Regions from separate parts of the Providencia sp. PROV208 genome, predicted to be linked through region 1. Evidence: predicted binding sites of a transcription regulator. Region 1 holds the regulator's gene; each other region holds the start of a gene.
The links. The regulator Fur, encoded in region 1, represses iron uptake genes when iron is present. The targets are predictions, from matches to a motif close to ATAATAATGAGAACNACTATCAA.

Region 2: exbB (tonB-system energizer ExbB) is a predicted target of Fur. The motif match lies at 2,348-2,370, and genes of this name have one in related genera.
Region 3: feoA (ferrous iron transporter A) is a predicted target of Fur. The motif match lies at 1,928-1,950, and genes of this name have one in related genera.
Region 4: PR766_RS11085 (TonB-dependent receptor domain-containing protein) is a predicted target of Fur. The motif match lies at 2,322-2,344, and genes of this name have one in related genera.

What each region holds. Positions count from the first base shown of each region.
Region 1 is NZ_JAMPNS010000010.1:150,422-155,661, reverse strand. It holds gene PR766_RS08570 (type I secretion system permease/ATPase) at 1-672, shown strand, start outside; gene ybfE (LexA regulated protein) at 846-1,139, shown strand; gene fldA (flavodoxin FldA) at 1,293-1,820, shown strand; gene fur (ferric iron uptake transcriptional regulator) at 2,053-2,499, shown strand; gene PR766_RS08550 (bactofilin family protein) at 2,934-3,455, shown strand; gene ansB (L-asparaginase 2) at 3,637-4,680, opposite strand; gene ycaO (30S ribosomal protein S12 methylthiotransferase accessory factor YcaO) at 4,916-5,240, shown strand, end outside.
Region 2 is NZ_JAMPNS010000003.1:241,367-246,606, reverse strand. It holds gene PR766_RS02945 (PhzF family phenazine biosynthesis protein) at 1-29, opposite strand, end outside; gene PR766_RS02940 (DedA family protein) at 155-832, opposite strand; gene metC (cystathionine beta-lyase) at 970-2,154, opposite strand; gene exbB (tonB-system energizer ExbB) at 2,521-3,447, shown strand; gene exbD (TonB system transport protein ExbD) at 3,453-3,884, shown strand; gene yedE (selenium metabolism membrane protein YedE/FdhT) at 5,207-5,240, shown strand, end outside.
Region 3 is NZ_JAMPNS010000012.1:138,013-143,252, forward strand. It holds gene PR766_RS10865 (Tex family protein) at 1-1,587, shown strand, start outside; gene feoA (ferrous iron transporter A) at 2,015-2,245, shown strand; gene feoB (Fe(2+) transporter permease subunit FeoB) at 2,305-4,623, shown strand; gene PR766_RS10880 (FeoC-like transcriptional regulator) at 4,634-4,867, shown strand; gene PR766_RS10885 (hypothetical protein) at 5,033-5,240, shown strand, end outside.
Region 4 is NZ_JAMPNS010000012.1:180,804-186,043, reverse strand. It holds gene PR766_RS11090 (alpha/beta hydrolase) at 1-233, opposite strand, end outside; gene PR766_RS11085 (TonB-dependent receptor domain-containing protein) at 249-2,300, opposite strand; gene emrA (multidrug efflux MFS transporter periplasmic adaptor subunit EmrA) at 2,778-3,950, shown strand; gene PR766_RS11075 (DHA2 family efflux MFS transporter permease subunit) at 3,955-5,240, shown strand, end outside.

The DNA of each region.
Region 1 (5,240 bases):
GTCCTTAATAATCTCTGTTTATCCATCAAGGCGGGAGAATTTATTGGTATCACGGGTCCTTCTGGCTCGGGGAAAAGCACGCTAACAAAACTATTACAGCGATTATATGTTCCTCAACATGGGCAAGTTATTGTGGATGGAATGGATTTAGCCGTTGCCGATACAGTGGCATTGCGTCGTCGAATGAGTGTCGTGCTACAAGAAAGCACATTGTTTGTCGGAACAATTGCAGAAAATATTCGTTTAAGTTACCCACAAGCAAATGAGCAACAATTAATTCATGCAGCAAAACTTGCAGGTGCGTATGAATTTATTATGTCATTGCCTAATAATTTTAATTATCATTTATCTGAAAAAGGGTTAAATCTTTCAGGCGGGCAGCGTCAGCGCATTGCGTTAGCTCGAGCATTAATTACTGAGCCCGATATTTTAATTCTTGATGAGGCTACATCCGCATTAGATTACGAATCGGAATCTGCCATCATGCAAAACATGCCATTAATTTCACAAGGTAGAACGGTGATTAGCATCGCCCACCGTCTCAATACCATCATGAACGCCGATAAAATTTACGTGATTTGCAATGGGGAAGTGACTGAAACGGAAGCCCATGAAAACCTTCTTAAATTGAATGGCATTTATGCAAATTTATGGCAGCAGCAGACTCGTTGACCTGAACAAAAAAGCATCTCCCCCTCGTTGGGTGATGCTTTTTTCTTAAAAGTGCTTTTTTTTTAATCTATTAGATGAATTAGCTGGGTATGCACCTATGGTACTAGGGATTCAGCTAGGGTATCATTGCGCGCTGAAATACTGGCACACCCCTTCCGTTAGCAATAGTAGATATGGCAAAAGAACAAACTGATCGCACGACACTGGATTTGTTCGCAGAAGAACGCAGGCCTGGGCGACCAAAAACTAGCCCGTTGTCGCGGGATGAACAATTAAGAATTAACAAACGAAATCAGCTCAAACGGGATAAAGTCAAAGGACTGCGTCGAGTTGAGCTGAAATTAAATGAAGACGCTGTCGCAGTCTTAAACCAATTAGCTGAAGAGAAAAATATAAGCCGAAGTGAGCTAATTGAAGAAATTTTGATGGCTCAACTTGAGCAGGTTAGTGAGACAATTGACCACTAGCTGTGTCTGAATGAATCACACAAATTTGACAGACTAACACCGTTTTTTTCGCCAAAATAAGGCGCAAATTTTACCTATTTTCGTTCTATTTTTAATTCTAGTAGAATCAATAAGTTAAACTCGCTGCTAGAAAAACAAGAGGTTAATCAATTTATGGCAGTTATAGGCATTTTCTTCGGAAGTGACACAGGTAACACAGAAAATATTGCCAAAATGATCCAAGAAAGATTAGGCAAAGATGTTGCAGAAGTTCACGATATTGCTAAGTGCAGCAAAGAAGATATCGAAGCATTTGATATCCTACTTCTCGGCATCCCGACGTGGTATTACGGTGAAGCTCAATGTGATTGGGATGATTTTTTCCCAACATTAGAAGAAATTGATTTTGACGGTAAACTTGTCGCGCTGTTTGGTTGTGGAGACCAAGAAGACTACGCAGAATATTTCTGTGATGCGATGGGTACCATCCGTGACATCATTGAGCCCCGCGGCGCAGTCATTGTGGGACACTGGCCAACAGAAGGCTACCACTTTGAAGCCTCTAAAGGTATGGCTGATGATACTCACTTTATCGGTCTTGCTATCGATGAAGATCGTCAACCAGAGCTTACCGAAGAGCGTGTTAATGCTTGGGTTAAACAGATCTCTGAAGAGATGTCGCTGGCTGAAATCCTTGGCTAATAATGACATTGATTGTCAATTAAAAGCGAGCACTGTTAGATATGATGGCTCATTCGTCCACCATATTAAGGGACTCGCTTTTAAGCTCGAATCAAAATAATGAGACAATGCATGGTTTCTATTTTTATTTTCCATGCCTATAATTGTAAATCAGTTTAGAAGACAACTGGATTTTTGTTAAAAACGTCTCATTATTGTTAAATTTATGATTTAAAATACAGGACAAGCCCGCATGACAGACAATAATAAAGCATTGAAAAATGCAGGACTCAAAGTCACTCTTCCAAGATTGAAGATTTTGGAAGTACTTCAGGAGCCTGAGTGCCATCACGTCAGTGCGGAAGATCTCTACAAGAAGCTGATTGATATTGGTGAAGAAATCGGATTAGCAACTGTCTATCGCGTATTAAACCAATTTGATGATGCTGGTATTGTGACACGTCACAATTTCGAAGGTGGAAAATCCGTATTTGAATTAACTCAGCAACATCACCATGACCACCTAATTTGTTTAGATTGTGGCAAGGTTATCGAATTTACAGACGAATCAATCGAAAAACGCCAGCATGATATCGCTGCACGTCACGGTATTAAACTGTCTAACCACAGTTTATATCTGTATGGTCACTGCGCTGAAGGTAATTGTCGCGAAAATACTGAAGCACACGAAGCAAAATAATCACATTATCAATCGCTTCTTTCTTTTAAAGGAAGCGATTTAATTAAGACGTGATTTAATGCTGAGAATACCCACTTAATGTTCATTGTGGGTATTTTTATTTAACCCATCTTAACATCTCCCTATTTCCATTCTATATCTGAAAAATAACGACTATTTTTTAAAAACTCATGCCTTTATTTCTTCAGATAAAACTAAAATCATCCTCTATTCTTTAATTTGTTATGTGTTATTTTAATTTATACTGATGCTTAAATTTATGTGTAAGAGATTAAAAGATGAAAAAAGCCTATCTGTTTTTGAACATAAGTTTTTTCTTCTGGTTTCTTACTTTGATAGCGTGGTTTTTTAGATATACCGTTGTGGCATCTCTTGCCTTTATATCTTCAATCATTTGTTTGGTTCTATACTTCAATTTCAAAAAGGTTAGTCACATGTTCAATAAAAAACAAAACAAACCAGAGCCCACTCCCACTATCAATAAAGAAGAAATCATTCAACAGATCGCTGAGGAAAAAATGCAAGTATCATCACCGACGGTCAGTGAAGAAAAAACCAATACTATCATTGCCAAAGATGTCGTATTTGAAGGCAATGTGACCTCCAATGAGCAAGTGCATATTTATGGTACTGTGATTGGTAATATTACTGGCAAAAATAACACCGTAAAAATTATGCAAAATGGGCATGTTACCGGCAATATTACGAGTAATGAATTGTGGGTAAACGGTAAAGTTGAAGGGGAATGTATTTCGGAAACCATCAGCATTGATACCAATGGCGAAATTTATGGGACTATCCGCTATTCGAATTTATCCATCAAAAAAGGCGGAATATTTTCTGGGCTTGCTGAAGTTAAATCTGCCACACAATCGACAGGAAACGTAACTGCATTTAAAGAAAAAAATAAGCAAGAAAAATCCGATCCTCAAACGCCCGAAGTCGGTGCTTTATAATTAATTTTGTTAAATATATGATACATAAATACTCGATAATAAACTTTATTACCTATCTTATAGGAATTTATTATCGAGTTATTTTGATTATTTAAATGTGATTATCAATCAAGAAACACATTCTAGATGTAGTTATAAAAACATAATCAAGGCGACATTTCTGCCGCCTATTCTTAGAGAATTAATATTGCTCAAACATTTCTTGAATCTTTTTCGGATCTTTTGTTTGAGTCAGTGCTAATTGTAATAATACGCGTGATTTTTGTGGATTTAGTCTTTCGGAAGCCACAAAGCCATATTCATTGTCATTCACTTCAGCATTACGTGTTGTATAGCCTGTTGGAACTCGGCTAGAACGCACAACAACCACATCTTCTTTTGCCGCATTCGCGAGTGCATCAAAAATGGTCTTATACATATTGCCGTTACCTACCCCCGCACTGACGATACCTTTAACTCCTTCTTCACGTAGCGCTTTTACTGGTGCAGCCGAAGCATTTGCATAGTTATAAACGATACCGACTTCCGGCAATTTATCTAATTTACTCACATCAAAAACAGGCTTGTCACCGCGAGGCTGAGCAGCTTGGTAGTAAGTCACTTTACCATCATGAATATAACCTTCAGCTCCCGCATTCACCGCGTCGAATGCTTGAACTTCCGTTGTACTCATTTTCATCACATTACGACCCTGAATCACTTTGTCATTCATTGCCATCAGCACGCCTCGCTCCCCTGCTGATTTGTCAGATGCCAGTACCACGGCATTGTACAAATTCAATGGACCGTCGGCCCCCAAGGCAGTAGAAGGACGCATCGCACCAACCATTACAATGGGTTTTTTACATGCTGTAGTCAAATCGAGGAAAAAGGCAGTCTCTTCCATGGTGTCAGTACCATGAGTGATGACAAAACCATCGGTTTTATTACAATCTTGGTTGATTTTTTTAGCGAGGGTTAGCCACACTTGATCATTCATATCTTGAGAACCGATGTTCACAAGCTGCTCACCACTAAGATTGGCAATTTTTTTAGTTTCTGGTACCGCATTAAGTAAAGAATCAATCCCCACCTTACCCGCTTGATAGCTCGAGCCAGTTGCTGATTCTCCCCCACCAGCGATCGTCCCGCCTGTTGCCAACACAGTAATATTCGGTTGTGCAAATGCAGATGCAGCAAACAATGAAACCAATGTGGCTAACAGTGCTTTATTACGGTTTTTCATCCTATTTTCCTTTAACTAAAATTGACGAACATGATATTAAAAATAAACTCACGTTATTATGTGGATTTAATCCGAGAGTTTTGTGATCCGCTTAGTCATTTTAGTAAATTCTAATTTTTTGCCTGTTTTCTGTCTTGAATAAAAAACAGGAACTCAGCATAAAAAGCGTGAGCAATCTGGGAAAAATCCGTATCATAGTCGCTATCTGAAACAAGCCATTTACAAGTGACTGACAATGAGCCAAACATTTATTCCCGGCAAAGATGCCGCACTCGAAGTCTCCATTGAAGCATTCCAAACTAAACTGAAAAATCTAGGATTCGATATCGAAGAGGCCTCTTGGCTAAATCCCGTACCGAACGTTTGGTCCGTTCATATCCGTGATAAGGAATGCCCACTGTGCTTTACCAATGGTAAAGGCGCCAGTAAAAAAGCGGCATTAGCTTCTGCACTTGGCGAGTATTTTGAACGTTTATCCACAAACTATTTCTTTGCGGATTTTTATCTGGGTAAATCTATCGCTGAAGGGGACTTCGTCCATTATCCTAATGAGAAATGGT
Region 2 (5,240 bases), on a different contig from region 1:
TCTGATGCGTGTGTGGTCTCGTATGACATGGTGACTCCAAGGTAATAAAACGCGCCTACCTTATTATTAGGTATTTAGTGGAGGGTGAAAATGTAGGTTTACTAAGGCGACCAAGTAGTTAGGCCTACACTGGTCGCTATATTTTATAGATTTACTATTGGCTTTCTTTACTGCCTTTTAGGGCCTTACGGTGTTTCCAGTAAACGATAATGGAACCAATTAAGCCGCTGACCAACAGGATAACAGGGATGATCATCAGAGCGGTAATGACGATTTGTTCGTGTTCTTTGACAAAGGGAATTTGATTAATTGCATAACCCAAAGTCACAATAATACCGACCCACAATAATCCGCTAAGCCAGTTAAATAACTGAAAACGGCGGTGACTAAGGTCGGATAATCCCGCTAACAGTGGTAACAGCGTTCTGACGAATGCCAGGAAACGCCCAATGAGGAGGGCATATAAGCCTTGGCGGTTAAACATATCATTGGCTTTTTTATGATATTCCTCAGGGAGTTGAGAAAGCCAGCGTTTAACAACTTTGGTTTCGCTTAGCCAGCGACCTTGAATAAATCCAAGCCAACACCCTAAGCTGGCGGCAGTTGCTAATAGCAAAATAGTGGGGATAAAGTGTAAAACGCCTTTAGCGATCAACGCGCCAGAAAGCAGTAAAAGGGTATCACCCGGTAAAAATGCAGCGGGGAGCACTCCATTTTCTAAGACAATCACCATGAAGAGAATGGTGTAAATAACCCAAAGCACCTCTGGATTGGAGAGCTTCATAAAATCGTGTTGCCAAAGTGCCAGTACGATTTCGCGTATGACTTCCATAACCGTTCCTGTATCTGCATAAAGCGAATCATTGGGGTCTATCTTACAGGAAAAATTTCAGCCTAGTTTGATTTGTTTAGGGAATTAATTAAAAGGCAGTGATTAACTGCCTAATAATCATGATGAAATGTTGACGCTTAAATACGTTCAAATGCACGCTGTAAATCATCGATAAGATCTTGTGGATGTTCTAACCCAACATGTAGGCGGAAGAATGACCCTGAATCTGGTTGGTAATCATATTGACGCATATTGAGCAAATCTTCTGTTTGATAACCTAAAATCAGAGATTCAAATCCTCCCCATGAATAGCCCATTTTAAAATGACTGAAATGATCGAGAAAATCACTGAATTGTTTAGGTGATAAACGGGATATTAACTGGAATGAAAACAATCCATTGCAGCCGCTAAAGTCGCGTTTAAAAACGGTATGACTGGGATGACTTGGAAGCGCAGGATGAAAAACGTGAGCAACGGATGGGTGCTCTACTAACCAATTTGCGACGGTTAAGCTATTTGATTCATGTTGTTTAAGGCGAGTTGGTAGGGTGTGAAGCCCTCGACCAGCCATATACACGGTATCTGGATCGGCGGTTTGCCCCAATAGATAGGAGTTTTCACGCAATGTTTCAATGCATCGCTGGTTGGCAACTGCCAATCCTAGCATGCCATCCGAATGCCCATTAATATACTTAGTCGCTGATTGAATCGAGATATCCACATCAAACAGAAGCGGTTTGAGTAAAACGCCTGCAGCCCATGTATTGTCGATCATGATAATGATTTCAGGGGATTTCTGACGAACCGCTTTCACAATGGCGGGAAGGTCGTGGACCTCCATCGTAATAGACCCTGGTGACTCTAGAAAGACGATTTTAGTGTTAGGGCGAATTAGATCGGCAATTTTGTCACCAATCAGTGGGTCAAAGTAGTTTGTCTCGACATTGAGACCAGTTAGAATTTTGTCACAAAAATTTTGGGTCGGATCATACGCGGAGCCTGTAACGAGAATATGATCCCCTGCGTTGATGAATGACATGATGGCATTGGTGATCGCCGCTGCACCGGAAGGATAAAGGACACAGCCAGCACCGCACTCTAATTCAGTCATGGCCTCTTGGAATGCAAAATGGGTTTGTGTGCCTCGGCGACCATACATTAAAACACCATTAGCACGGTTACGTACGGCATGTTTTTTATCTTCTACTGAATCAAAAATTACGGAAGAGGTACGTTGAATGACGGGATTGACCCCTTTTTGCGTGAATTTAGGGTTTCTACCAAGGTGTACGAGCTGGGTTTCGGGTCTAATTTTTTTCATTGAGCGATGCCTTATTTACCGATAGAAAATCCAAATGATTGGTTAAGTTATCACCTGACGTTAAATGATTTCAGTTGCTTAACGCAAGAACAAAAGTTGCTAGCTGAATTTTCTTCATTATAACCAGCAAAATCATGATGGCATTGCGTGACCGCTATCAATGACAACGTTGATAGGTCACAAAAAATTGTGAATACTAATGATAATTACTATCAATTCGCGCTGTGTTTGATATTATCTGCACATCTTGACGAAAAGAGATGAATTCGCGAGTCAAATTTCGCTTTTAATGGTTAGTCGATGAATGGCACAATCATCGATATAAATTTTTTTATACAACACAAATAAGAGAGTAAAGGCCAACTGATGCGTAAATTAACAGCTTCTATTCTATTGGCGATCGGCTTAATGGGCACAGCATCCGCGGAAACAACACCCGCTGCCACTCCTAGTACACCAGTAGCAAGCCAAGGTTCAACAGCAACCCCTGTCAATACGACTTCCACACCTGAATCAGCGTCTACACCAGTGGTAGCAACTGAGACTGTCATTACGAATACCGCAGTCACTGAAAACGTGGAAATTGCTACAGAAGCTCATGGCGGTGGTTTTGACCAAGATTTATCTGTTTGGGGTATGTACCAGAACGCAGACGTCGTTGTGAAAACGGTTATGATCGGTCTGTTACTCGCATCAGTGATCACATGGGCATTATTCTTATCTAAGGGAAGCGAAATTTTAGTTGCGCGTCGTCGTTTAAAAGACGAAGCCAAAGCAATCGCCGAAGTAAAATCCCTTGATGAAGCGGTTTCGATCGCTGATGGATTTAAAGCGAACAGTATTACACGTATGTTATTAGCGGAAGCGACAACAGAAAGAGCACTTTCTGCGAGTAGCCAAGATCTGTCAGGAATCAAAGATCGTACTGCCTTTCGCTTAGAGCGCTCGGTCGCTGCAATCAGTCGCTATATGGGGCGTGGTAATGGTTATTTAGCGACAATCGGTGCGATTTCTCCATTTGTGGGTCTGTTCGGTACAGTGTGGGGGATCATGAACAGCTTTATCGGTATCGCCCATTCTCAAACGACAAACTTAGCGGTTGTTGCTCCAGGAATTGCAGAAGCGCTACTTGCGACAGCAATTGGTTTGATCGCGGCGATTCCTGCGGTCGTGATTTACAATATTTTTGCTCGGATGATCAATAACTACCGTGGTCAAGTGGGCGATGTTGCTGCACAGGCAGCGTTGTTACTGGGGCGTGACCTCGATCTGGCAAACAGCAAAGCAAGGTAATCATTATGGCAATGCGTTTAGGTGACGAACAAGACGATAGCGGTGAAATGCATGAAATCAACGTAACACCGTTTATCGATGTTATGTTGGTTCTGCTGATTATCTTTATGGTTGCAGCGCCACTGGCTACCGTTGATATTAAAGTTGATTTACCTGCTTCCACGGCGAAGCCTCAGCCTCGACCTGAAAAGCCAGTATTCTTAACGGTGAAGTCAGATAGTCAGTTATTTATTGGTGAACAAGCAGTTACGAAAGAGCAATTGGGCTCAACGTTAGATCAAGCGACGAATACCAATAAAGAAACTACCATCTTTTTCCAAGCAGACAAGAGCGTAGATTATGAGACCATGATGGATGTGATGAACGCATTACGTCAATCAGGATATCTCAAGATTGGCCTAGTCGGGATGGAAGCAACAGCCGCTAGCGCTAAATAGCGGCTCGTAATCATGCGTTTTATCTCAGTAGCACGTGTGGGCATCATGACACTGATGTTTTGAGATAAAACGTATTTTCATATCAATACTTTTTTCACGCCAAGCTTCTTGCATATCTTTGCAATATTTCTGATAAAAACTGTTGTTTATCTTTATAGTTTCATAAATAAAACGTTCAATTTTATTCTGTATTTCTTAAAATTTTATTTAAGTTAGAGTAATTTTAAATCCTGCCGAGATAAAATTCTTATCAAATAAGAAATGAAGAAGGTTAATTGAAAATAAACCATTTATATTGTATGGGATTATTCATGAGGGGAGTAAGAGTAGTAAATACTCCAATTAAGGGTATTGATTCGGCGGGGAGCAATGTGGGTTTCAGTGGAACTTACTGATTATTAGAGTGAAGTATAAGAAATGTATACACTCTATTCAAAACAGATGTATAGTTAACCAGCTAAAGCCTAGCTTACAAAAGGTAAAAAATAATTAATATATTTCACCTGAATTGAAAGGATAAAAAAGAGAGTAAATTAACGAGTTTATTTTATTAATATAAGTGTTATTAATAAAACAATGTTAAATCACCTTAAATAATGAAATATAAATATGTAATTGCTGTTATAAATATCACCTTGATGATTTCATTATCAGCAAAAAGCTTATCAAATTGTTATTTAACTATTTTTTGTTTATTTTTTGGTTTTGCTTAAATAAAATAAAAAAACACTTGCGCAACATTTCATGGGCGCTATAATGCAGGCAATAACATTTTGAAATACTTTTTAATAATTTTTTACTTCGAGTTTTTTATTTTTTAAATTTACTAATGCTAGGGAATAAATAAAGTTATAATTGATGTTTGATTAAGCTTTATATTAAAAATAAATATAACCAGTCAGACTCGAATGTATCGTATTAAGTTGTTAGAAGTGGATTTTGAATGTTATTACTGAAGTCAAATGGGCTGACTTTAGACTACACAGCAAAGATGTAATAAAAAATAATTTCATATTATACTCCTCTATAAATAATATAAGACTACATTTCCATGCGCCATCATTAAGATGGCGTTTTTTTTAGTTTTTTTACTAGAAAAATGCTGAGTATGTGATCAGATTTCATGTGAAAAAATACGCAATAGACTCAGAGTAAAGCTTGAATCTAAATCAATTTTTCTAAGAATATTCACAGTTTGTTATTTAATGATAAAAAGTAACAGAGTATGATGTGCACCTCTTCGCTGTGGGGCTTTTATCAACATATCATACAACGGCGGAATTCTTTGCCAGGTACTGGCTTGAATCACTTTGGAAGTAAAAATGACTTGGTCTGAGTTTAAATCTCACTATCTCA
Region 3 (5,240 bases), on a different contig from region 1:
AAAGAGAGCTACTGCGAAGAAATTATTACTCGTCACCTTGATGTGCGTTTAAACAATGCACCCGCTGACCAATGGCGTAAAGCCGTCATCAGCTGGACTTGGCGAGTCAAAGTGCTTCTGCACTTAGAAACCGAAATCATGAGTACTCTGCGTGAGAAAGCAGAAGAAGAAGCAATTAACGTATTTGCTCGTAACCTCAGTGACTTACTGATGGCAGCTCCCGCAGGTATGCGCGCCACTATGGGTCTCGATCCAGGTTTACGTACTGGCGTCAAAGTTGCCGTGGTTGATGCAACAGGTAAAGTCATGGCAACTGACACCATTTACCCGCATACAGGTCAAGCTGCCAAAGCCGCCACTATCGTTGCAGCATTGTGCCAGAAATACCAAGTCGAACTCGTGGCAATTGGTAATGGCACCGCCTCACGAGAAACTGAGCGTTTCTTCGCTGAGGTGCAAAAACAATACCCAGAAGTCACTGCGCAAAAAGTTATTGTCAGTGAAGCTGGCGCATCCGTTTATTCTGCTTCTGAGCTAGCAGCATTAGAGTTTCCTGACTTAGACGTATCCTTACGAGGCGCGGTTTCTATCGCTCGTCGCTTGCAAGACCCATTGGCTGAACTCGTGAAAATCGATCCGAAATCTATCGGTGTGGGTCAGTATCAACATGACGTGAGCCAAACACAGTTAGCACGTAAATTAGATGCCGTGGTTGAAGATTGTGTAAACTCTGTCGGCGTAGACCTTAATACGGCATCCGTCGCGCTCCTCACTCGCGTGGCTGGCTTGAGTAAAATGATTGCCCAAAATGTCGTCGATTGGCGTGATGCGAATGGTCAATTCAATGACAGAAAACAGTTACTCAAAGTCGCTCGTTTAGGTCCTAAAGCCTTTGAACAGTGTGCAGGGTTCTTGCGTATCACCAATGGTGATAACCCTCTGGATGCATCAACTGTTCACCCTGAAGCCTACCCAATTGTCGAAAAAATCCTTGAAGTCGTTCGCCAACCATTGAAAGAGATCATGGGCAATTCCCAAGTATTAAATAGCCTAAGCCCTCGAGAATTTACGACTGAGCAATTTGGGGTTCCTACCGTTACTGACATTATTAAAGAACTCGAAAAACCAGGTCGCGATCCGCGCCCTGAGTTTAAAACAGCGACCTTTGCTGAAGGCGTTGAAACCATGAATGACCTAACACCGGGTATGATCCTAGAAGGCGCAGTGACTAATGTCACTAACTTCGGTGCATTCGTCGATATTGGTGTTCATCAGGATGGGCTAGTCCATATTTCATCCCTATCCAACAGCTATGTTGAAGATCCTCACAAGGTGGTTAAAACAGGGGATATAGTGAAAGTGAAAGTGCTGGATGTGGATATTGCACGTAAGCGCATTGCGCTCACTATGCGCTTAGATGAGCAAGCTGGTGACGGTAATAGCGCGCCTCGTAGCGCTGCACCTGCACAGGATAGAAATACCCGTAAAGCGCCAGCACCAAGAGGCAATGCTCGCGGCAACAGCTCAAACGCGGGTAACAGTGCGATGGGTGATGCACTGGCTGCGGCTTTTGGTAAAAAGCGTTAACCCCTTCATGCCCTTACTATTTAGGTAAGGGCATTTATCACAACCTATTCAGTCAATAACGGAATACTTCTTCCAAATCTATTCTATTTATTAACTAAAAATAAATTAATTAATTCAATTTATTATCTGTATTCCGTCTTATTTAATGATGTTAATTAACAACATTAACACCTTTTTTTATTTTAAAAAAACTGCCAACTAAATCCCTTTTTGATCCATATCATTTAATCTTGCGGGAAAAAGAGGCTAAATATAACAAATGGTAGATGATTATGATTCTCATTGTTAATTAGATTTAATTTTATCTTCCATACTATTTCTTTTAAAGACGCACAAATTTATAATAATAATTATCAATATTATTCTTAATAACACCATCTATGATTTAACAGTTAAATCATAGAATAAACAGTAATTGGAAGGTACCATGTCCATACTTCCCCAATGCAGTTATAAAATACTTGGCTTTTCACCAGAGATAAGTCCAGCCTATCGCCAAAAATTACTCTCCCTTGGTCTACTTCCAGGCTCAGTATTTAAAGTGGTACGTTTAGCGCCGTTTGGTGACCCCGTACAAATAGAAACTCACCGCGTCAGCTTGGTATTACGCAAAAAAGATTTGGCATTGATTAACTTAGATGAAGTGCATACAAATTAATTATTCTTTGCATTTATTCCAATAAAGATTTTCATTTTTCACGACTGGCATACAACACTATGAAACCATTAACTATCGGCCTTATTGGTAACCCTAACGCAGGTAAAACAACCTTGTTTAACCAGTTAACAGGATCACGCCAGCGTGTCGGTAACTGGGCTGGCGTTACCGTTGAGCGTAAAGTTGGACGTTTCCAAACGCCTGAACACAAGATTGAACTTGTTGATTTACCGGGTACTTACTCACTCACAACCATTTCAGAGCAAACTTCACTTGATGAACAAATCGCCTGCTACTTTATTTTAAGTGGTGAAGCCGACATGTTGATCAACGTTGTCGATGCCTCAAACCTCGAGCGTAACTTATACCTAACATTACAGCTGGTCGAGCTCGGCGTTCCCTGCATCGTTGCGCTGAATATGCTGGATATCGCCGAAAGCCAACATATTGATATTGATGTTAAACAACTGGAAAAACAGCTGGGCTGCCCTGTTATCCCAATGGTTTCCACACGGGCTACGGGTCTCGAAAAACTCAAACAAGCTATTGATAGCCATCCACAAAATAGTCAACAAGCTCTAGTTCAATACCCGCCACAACTTTTACAAACCGTCGATACACTTTCTGAGCAAATCTCTGCTCAGCAATTTAGCCAACAACAGCGCCGTTGGTTAGCATTACAGATCTTGGAAGGCGATATTTATAGTCGTCAACGCGCTAACATCTCTGAGCAAGTGCTCGCTGAAACGCGCACCAAACTCAAAGAGACGTTACAAGAAGAACCAGAGTTATTAATTGCTGATGCGCGTTATCAATCTATCGCCACGATCTGTCATGCTGCGATTAATAACAGTGAAGCTGAACCGAATAAACTCACGCAGACCCTAGATAAATTTATCTTGAACCGCTGGCTGGGCGTACCTATCTTTTTATTTGTGATGTATCTGATGTTCGTCCTTGCTATCAATATTGGTGGTGCTTTGCAGCCGTTCTTTGAAGGGGCGTCAGAAGCTATTTTTATTCATGGTATCCAATGGATTGGTGCAACAGCAAACTTCCCAGAATGGTTGACTGTTTTCTTAGCTCAAGGCGTCGGTGGCGGTATCAACACCGTCCTGCCTCTCGTACCACAAATCGGTATGATGTACCTGTTTTTATCTATCTTAGAAGACTCCGGCTATATGGCTCGTGCGGCTTTTGTCATGGATAGATTAATGCAAGCCCTTGGTTTACCTGGCAAGTCTTTCGTTCCGCTGATTGTCGGATTCGGTTGTAACGTTCCTTCTATCATGGGTGCTAGAACGTTAGATGCACCTCGTGAACGCCTTATTACCGTCCTGATGGCGCCATTTATGTCCTGTGGTGCTCGCTTAGCCATCTTTGCTGTATTCGCAGCGGCTTTCTTTGGCAAAAATGGCGCGAGTGTCGTGTTCTCTCTGTACCTTCTTGGTATTGTCGTCGCAATCCTGACAGGCTTATTGCTCAAACACACCCTAATGCGTGGAGAAGCCTCACCCTTTGTGATGGAACTACCGGTCTACCACGTCCCTCATACCAAAACGTTACTCATTCAAACTTGGCAGCGTTTAAAGGGCTTTGTGGTTCGTGCAGGTAAGGTGATTGTCGTAGCAAGTATTTTTATCGGGGCACTTAACAGTTTCTCCTTATCTGGTAAGCCTGTTGATAATATTAATGACTCTGCGCTTGCCTCTGTCAGTAAAGTCATCACGCCAGTATTACAGCCAATCGGTGTACACAGTGACAACTGGCAGGCTACCGTTGGATTGATTACAGGTGCAATGGCAAAAGAAGTGGTCGTCGGTACATTAAATACGCTGTACACCGCGGAAGCGATTACCAATGAGCCTTTTGATGCAACATCTTTTGATCTACTCGATGAGTTAGAATCTGCTGTTGCAGATACTTGGGATAGCTTGAAAGAAACCTTCTCCATTAGCGCACTTTCCAATCCTATTGAAGCGAGTATGGGAGATGCTGAAATGGCTACAGGTTCGATGGGAACGATGGCCGCTAAATTTGGTACCGATATTGCCGCCTATAGCTACTTAATCTTTGTACTGTTATATGTACCTTGCGTGTCAGTAATGGGAGCTATCGCTCGAGAAACCAACAAAAGCTGGATGACTTTCTCGATTCTTTGGGGACTGAACGTTGCTTATAGCTTAGCTGCCTTGTTCTACCAAACCGCGACATTTAACGAGCATCCGCAAAGTAGTTTGATAACGATAAGTGCCGTTATCATATTTAATATTGTGTTGATTACGGTTCTACGTCGTGTGCGAAGTCGCGTTACCTTCAATATTAAATCAAAAACAGCACAGCAGTGTTCTGGTTGCTCTAACAATAGTTGTCACTAAGGAAAATACGATGGTCAGCTTGTTGCAAGTCCGAGATTTAATCGCTCTCTATGGGCAAGCTGACATCGCACTGCTCAGTTCTCAATTGAATGCACCTACAGCACTGGTCAATGCCATGGCGGAAAAACTGGTCAGTATGGGAAAAATTGAAAAAGTCGATATCAGTGCCTGTTTAACCGGGACCAGCTGTAAAGGATGCCCTGAGAGTAATGATTGCTCTCATTTTGTGTATAAAATTAAATAATACGTTTATTTTATGTCATATTTAAAAAGCTCTGACGAATTTTGATATCTTCCATAAAATTCCTAATCCTTTTTTTATTCCATCCTTTTTTAAAAGTATTTTTACTTTCACTATTTAGAATAAAGATTGCTCTTCATTAATCATTCTATTTAGAAAAGGATATATATGAGAAACCAATCTCTATCAGTTTTTAGCAATCCATTTGTTAACCCTTTTAAATCAAAGCAAGCTACACATTCTGTTTCACCTCAAGCGTCAACTCAGAAACATATTGAAGAACATTGTCTCTCGCGTAGTTTAACCAACATCTTTTTAATTAATGAAGCCAAAAATTTACCCATCAATTTTGTTGCTGAAAACCAAAGCTTATCGA
Region 4 (5,240 bases), on a different contig from region 1:
TCTTTAGGAACGGCACTATAGATACGCAATTCACGCTGACCATTGCGCATATCATGGTGCTGTACGGTATAAACCTCAGCCACGCGCGCATCAAATTCGGGAATATTGGGGCTGGGACGTGCCCAAGTATTGTTTGCGATACACATCAATAGGCTCGCCATAAACAGTTTTTTTATCATTGGGATTGCCATCGAACGAAAAAGAATCGGCGGGTAATCGGCTGTTTGCGTCATACCCGCTCTCAGGGATTAGAATGTCACGTTGACATTCGCCCAGTAACGGCGACCGTCTTCAACATCCCAGTTTCCACCATTTTCGGCATCAATTTTAGAGCCTTTCTCGTTAGCGATGTTTAAGACAGCAAAGTTCAGCTTGGTATTTTTCAGCAGCTGATACGTCGCGCCTACGTCCATCGTGGTGTAGCCTTTACGATAACGAGGAACGGAAGAGCCATTACGTTGTGCTGCCCAAACTTGTTCACCTTCGTAATGCGCACGAGTGTACAGGTTGAGATCAGGACTATATTGCCAATCCAGTTTGGCATTGGCTAAGTGTTTTGGCGTTTTATCCAATGGATAGCCTTTGAGTGATTCTCCACTCGTTAGCTTTTCATCATTACTTTTACGTTCGGAATCGGTGTAGGTGTAGTTCAAGCTCAGGTTCCAATCTTCGGCAAATGGGATGCCTGCTGCCACTTCAACCCCTTTAATATTCGCTTCACCCACGTTGTCATAGGTATACAGGTTTAAACCTGTTACAGGGTCTTTGTCGCCAGTGTAGTAGCTGGTGAGTTTATTTTTGAAATCGGTATTGAAGAACATGACGCTCGCATTGAAACCAGATTCATGGTCATAGGCGATACCAATTTCTTGGTTGAAGCTTTTTTCCGGTTTCAGATTGTCGTTACCGTAAATGATTCCTTTGCCTTTTTCTGTCGATGTTTTGTAGTTCGGACTAATTTCACGCAGAGTGGGTGCGCGGAAGGCTTGAGATACCCCACCCTTGATGGTGATTTCATCAGTTAGATGGTAAATGGCATAACCGCGTGGGTTCCAGTGGTCACCATAGAATTCATGATGATCTAAACGGATACCACCGGTTAAAATCAGATTTTCAGTGGCAGTAAACTCATCTTCTAAAAACAGTGCGTACTGATCTGCAGTCAGAGAGACATTTTCAGTGGTTTTTGCGCCTGTCGCTGAGGTATCTTTCAGCTTCGCATGCTGGTATTGGGTACCTGCCGTCAAAATATTGTCTGGTAGGAAAGCGACTACTTTACCATCCACGACGGTATTCGTGATTTCAGGTACGCGAGCCTCATAAGCGTAATTATACAACCCTGTTTTCGCGTCTTTGGTTTCTGCTTTCGTTTTGCGTTTGGTCTGTTCTTGGTACACACTCACTTCTGTTTGAATCACATCCCAGTCGCCTTTGTACGTCAGCGCCATATGATTACGGTTATTGTGAGTTTCTGATTTGGTATTATCGCGTTTTACACCATTAAACATGGAGTATTCAGCGAGGGATTTACCGGGTTCAGCATAGCGTTCTTGGGTTGTTCTACCCGCTTCAAATAAGAAGGTTTGGTTTTCCATTGGCGTGAAAGTTAATTTTGCCGTCAGGCTTTTATTATCTTTCTTATCATGACCATCCGGAATTTTATCTTCTTTGCGGTAATCGCCACCGCCATACAGTTGTAGACCTAATTTATCTTTAATCAGCGGACCAGAAAGATAGAAGTTACCATCCATGGAATCACCGCTTTCGCTGTTTTCCTGAATAATTGCCCCTGTAGTGACACTGCCGTGCCACTCATTCGTCACTTTTTTGGTGATGATATTAATGACGCCACCCATGGCATCAGATCCATACAGTGAGGACATAGGTCCACGGATCACTTCGATACGCTCGATAGCTTCAACTGGTGGCATAAAGCCCGCTTCAAAACCACCGCTCCCATTTGGGCGAGATTCGCGGCTATTTTGGCGGCGACCATCCACCAGAATCAGGGTGTATTCACCGGATAATCCGCGAATATTAATGTCTTGTTTGTTGGCGCTGCCGACCACACTCACGCCTTCCACATCCTTGACTGCATCGGCTAAGTCGCGGACGGGTTTGTTTTGTAACTGTTCGGCGGTAATGACGGTCACACTGGCAGGGGCATCACGCAATTGCTGGGAATAACCCGATGCCGTGACAATCATTTTGTCTGAATTTTCTTCTGCTGTGGCGCTAAATGAAGCAATTGCTGCGCAAACACCAGCAGCAAGTAAAGAGTAGTGATAGTGCTTTTTCATATTTTTCCCTAGCGAAACCAAATGATAATGATAATCATAATGCTTGCGAATACTATCACCGATATGGATCGAAAATAAATAATTAGCGTGCTAATTTTTGGGCAAAGTTTGATCGCGGTTAACATTTTTGTGCACGAAGGGATGGTGGTGAAACGCGGTGCGAAGGGGCGAAAATAGAGTTATAAAAGTGATGCGCTATCAATCGTTCATGTCATGGACAAATATCAGCAATTATTTAATCAACATTGATTATCTTATTTAGAGTATTGCTCCAATAATGATTTAATAATTACTTCTTTTTTTGACTGGCATTGATTTTTCGAATTAAAGAATCAATTAAAGATTGATTTAAAACAGAAATTAAAAATTAAAATCGATATTTAGTTAATATAAAACCGTTGGCTATTGCATTATTACGGTGACTTCGTAAAGATAGGATTATTGCTAAAATTAAGTTTATTTTCCTTGAGAGTTATTATGGAACAACCGACAAATTCAATTGAAGAGCATCAGAAAACGAATAAAGAAAATAAAAGAACGCTATGGATGATCATTGCTACGATTATCATCGTTCTATTATTTGTTGCTTATGGTGTCTATTGGTTCTTGGTACTGCGTTTCCAAGAATATACCGACGATGCTTATGTGTCGGGCTTACAAATTCCTATCGTTGCGCAAACCACGGGAAATGTCACACAGGTAAACTTTGAAAATACCGATTTGGTAAAAGCGGGTGATGTGTTGGTGGTGTTGGATAAAACCAATGCACAACTGGCATATGAGCAGGCGAAACATGACTTAGCTTCAACGGTGCGCAAAACCAAGGAGCTGTATATTAATGGCGACCAATACCAAGCCCAGATCCAACAAAATCGTGTCTCGCTTGCGCAAGCGCAAAAAGATTATCAACGCCGTGCTGCATTAGGGCGCAGTGGTACCATTTCAAAAGAAGATTTGCAGCATTCGCAAGAAGCGGTGCAATTGGCGCAAGCCGCATTGGATATTTCAATTCAACAATATAATGCAAACCGCGCGTTGTTGCGTAACACCGCATTGAAAAATCAGCCAGCAGTACAACAAGCCGCAGACAGTGTGCGTAGCGCATGGATCAACTTGCAGCGGACAGAAATAAAAAGCCCCATGACGGGATATGTTTCTCGCCGCAATGTACAGGTGGGTTCACAAGTTAGTTCGCAAAGTTCGTTAATGGCAATTGTGCCTGTTCAGCCAGTGTGGGTCGATGCCAACTTTAAAGAGACCCAGCTCGAAAATGTGCGTATCGGTCAGCCTGTTACCATCAACAGTGATTTTTATGGTAGCAATGTGAGCTATAAAGGTACGGTGGTCGGGTTGGATATGGGAACGGGAAGTGCGTTTTCATTGCTACCAGCGCAAAATGCGACAGGAAACTGGATTAAAGTGGTGCAACGTTTGCCCGTGCGTGTCGAACTTGACCCTGAGCAAGTGGCGAAGTACCCACTACGTATTGGCTTATCAATGAACGTGACCATTGATATTAAAGACCAAAATGGTCCTGTGTTGTCAGAAGTTCAACGTACCACGCCAGCGTTTGAAAGCGATGTGCTTGTACTGAAGTTGAATGACGTAGACCAAGTCATCAACACCATTATTAGCGATAACGCGGATTAGCCCCATGGCCGATATTCAACCGCTAAAAGGCGCCAAATTAGTCTGGGCGACGATTGCCCTATCTCTGGCGACATTTATGCAAGTGCTCGATTCGACGATTGCAAACGTCGCCATTCCAACCATTGCAGGAAACTTGGGAGTGTCGGTCTCTCAAGGAACCTGGGTGATCACCTCATTTGGGGTGTCGAATGCGATTTCTATCGCGATTTCGGGTTTTCTTGCTAAACGGTTTGGTGAGATAAGAGTCTTCCTATGGGCGACGGCACTGTTCACGCTCTTTTCTTTGCTGTGTGGTTTCTCTGACAGCCTTGGTATGCTGATTTTATATCGCGTCTTACAGGGCGCGGTGGCGGGACCGGTTATTCCACTCTCGCAGAGCTTAATCATGCGCTGCTACCCACCTAAAATGCAAAATATGGCACTGGCATTTTGGTCGATGACGATTATCTTAGCGCCTGTTTTTGGTCCTATTTTCGGTGGATATATTAGTGATAATTTCCATTGGAGTTGGATCTTCTTTATGAATATCCCGCTAGGGATCTTCGTGATCATTGTGGGTGCGATCGTTCTTAAAGGAATGGAGTCCAAGGTGATCAAAGTGCCATTTAATGTGATTGGTTTGGCACTGTTATCCGTTGGTGTAGGTTGTTTGCAAGTGCTTCTGGATAAAGGAAAAGAGCTGGGTTGGTTAGCATCCAATGAAATTATCATTTTGGCGGTAATTTCTGCGATTGCCTTAATTTTCTTAGTCATTTGGGAGCTAACGGACAAGAACCCGATTGTTGAATTAGCACTGTTTAAATCTCGTAATTTTACTATCGGCACGATTTCAGTCAGTTTGGCGTATATGGCGTATTTTGGGGCGATTGTCTTATTACCTCAGTTATTGCAGGAAGTGTATGGCTATACAGCGACGTGGGCTGGGTTAGCACTGGCTCCAATTGGTCTTTTACCTGTTTTATTCTCGGCGCCTGTGGCAAAACTATCTGACTTTTTAGACATTCGGTGGATAGTTACCTTCAGTTTTGTGTTCTATGCCATTTGTTTCTTCTGGCGAGCGTACACCTTTGAACCCGCCATGGATTTTACCGCAGTCGTATGGCCGCAATTAGTGCAGGGCATGGCAGTCGCCTGTTTCTTTATGCCGCTCACCACGTTGACCTTGTCAGGGCTGCCTCCAGAAAAATTAGCATCGGCGTCCAGTTTGGCAAACTTTTTCCGTACCTTGGCAGGCTCTATCGGCACATCAATTACCACCACAATGTGGAGCGATCGAGAATCCGTACATCA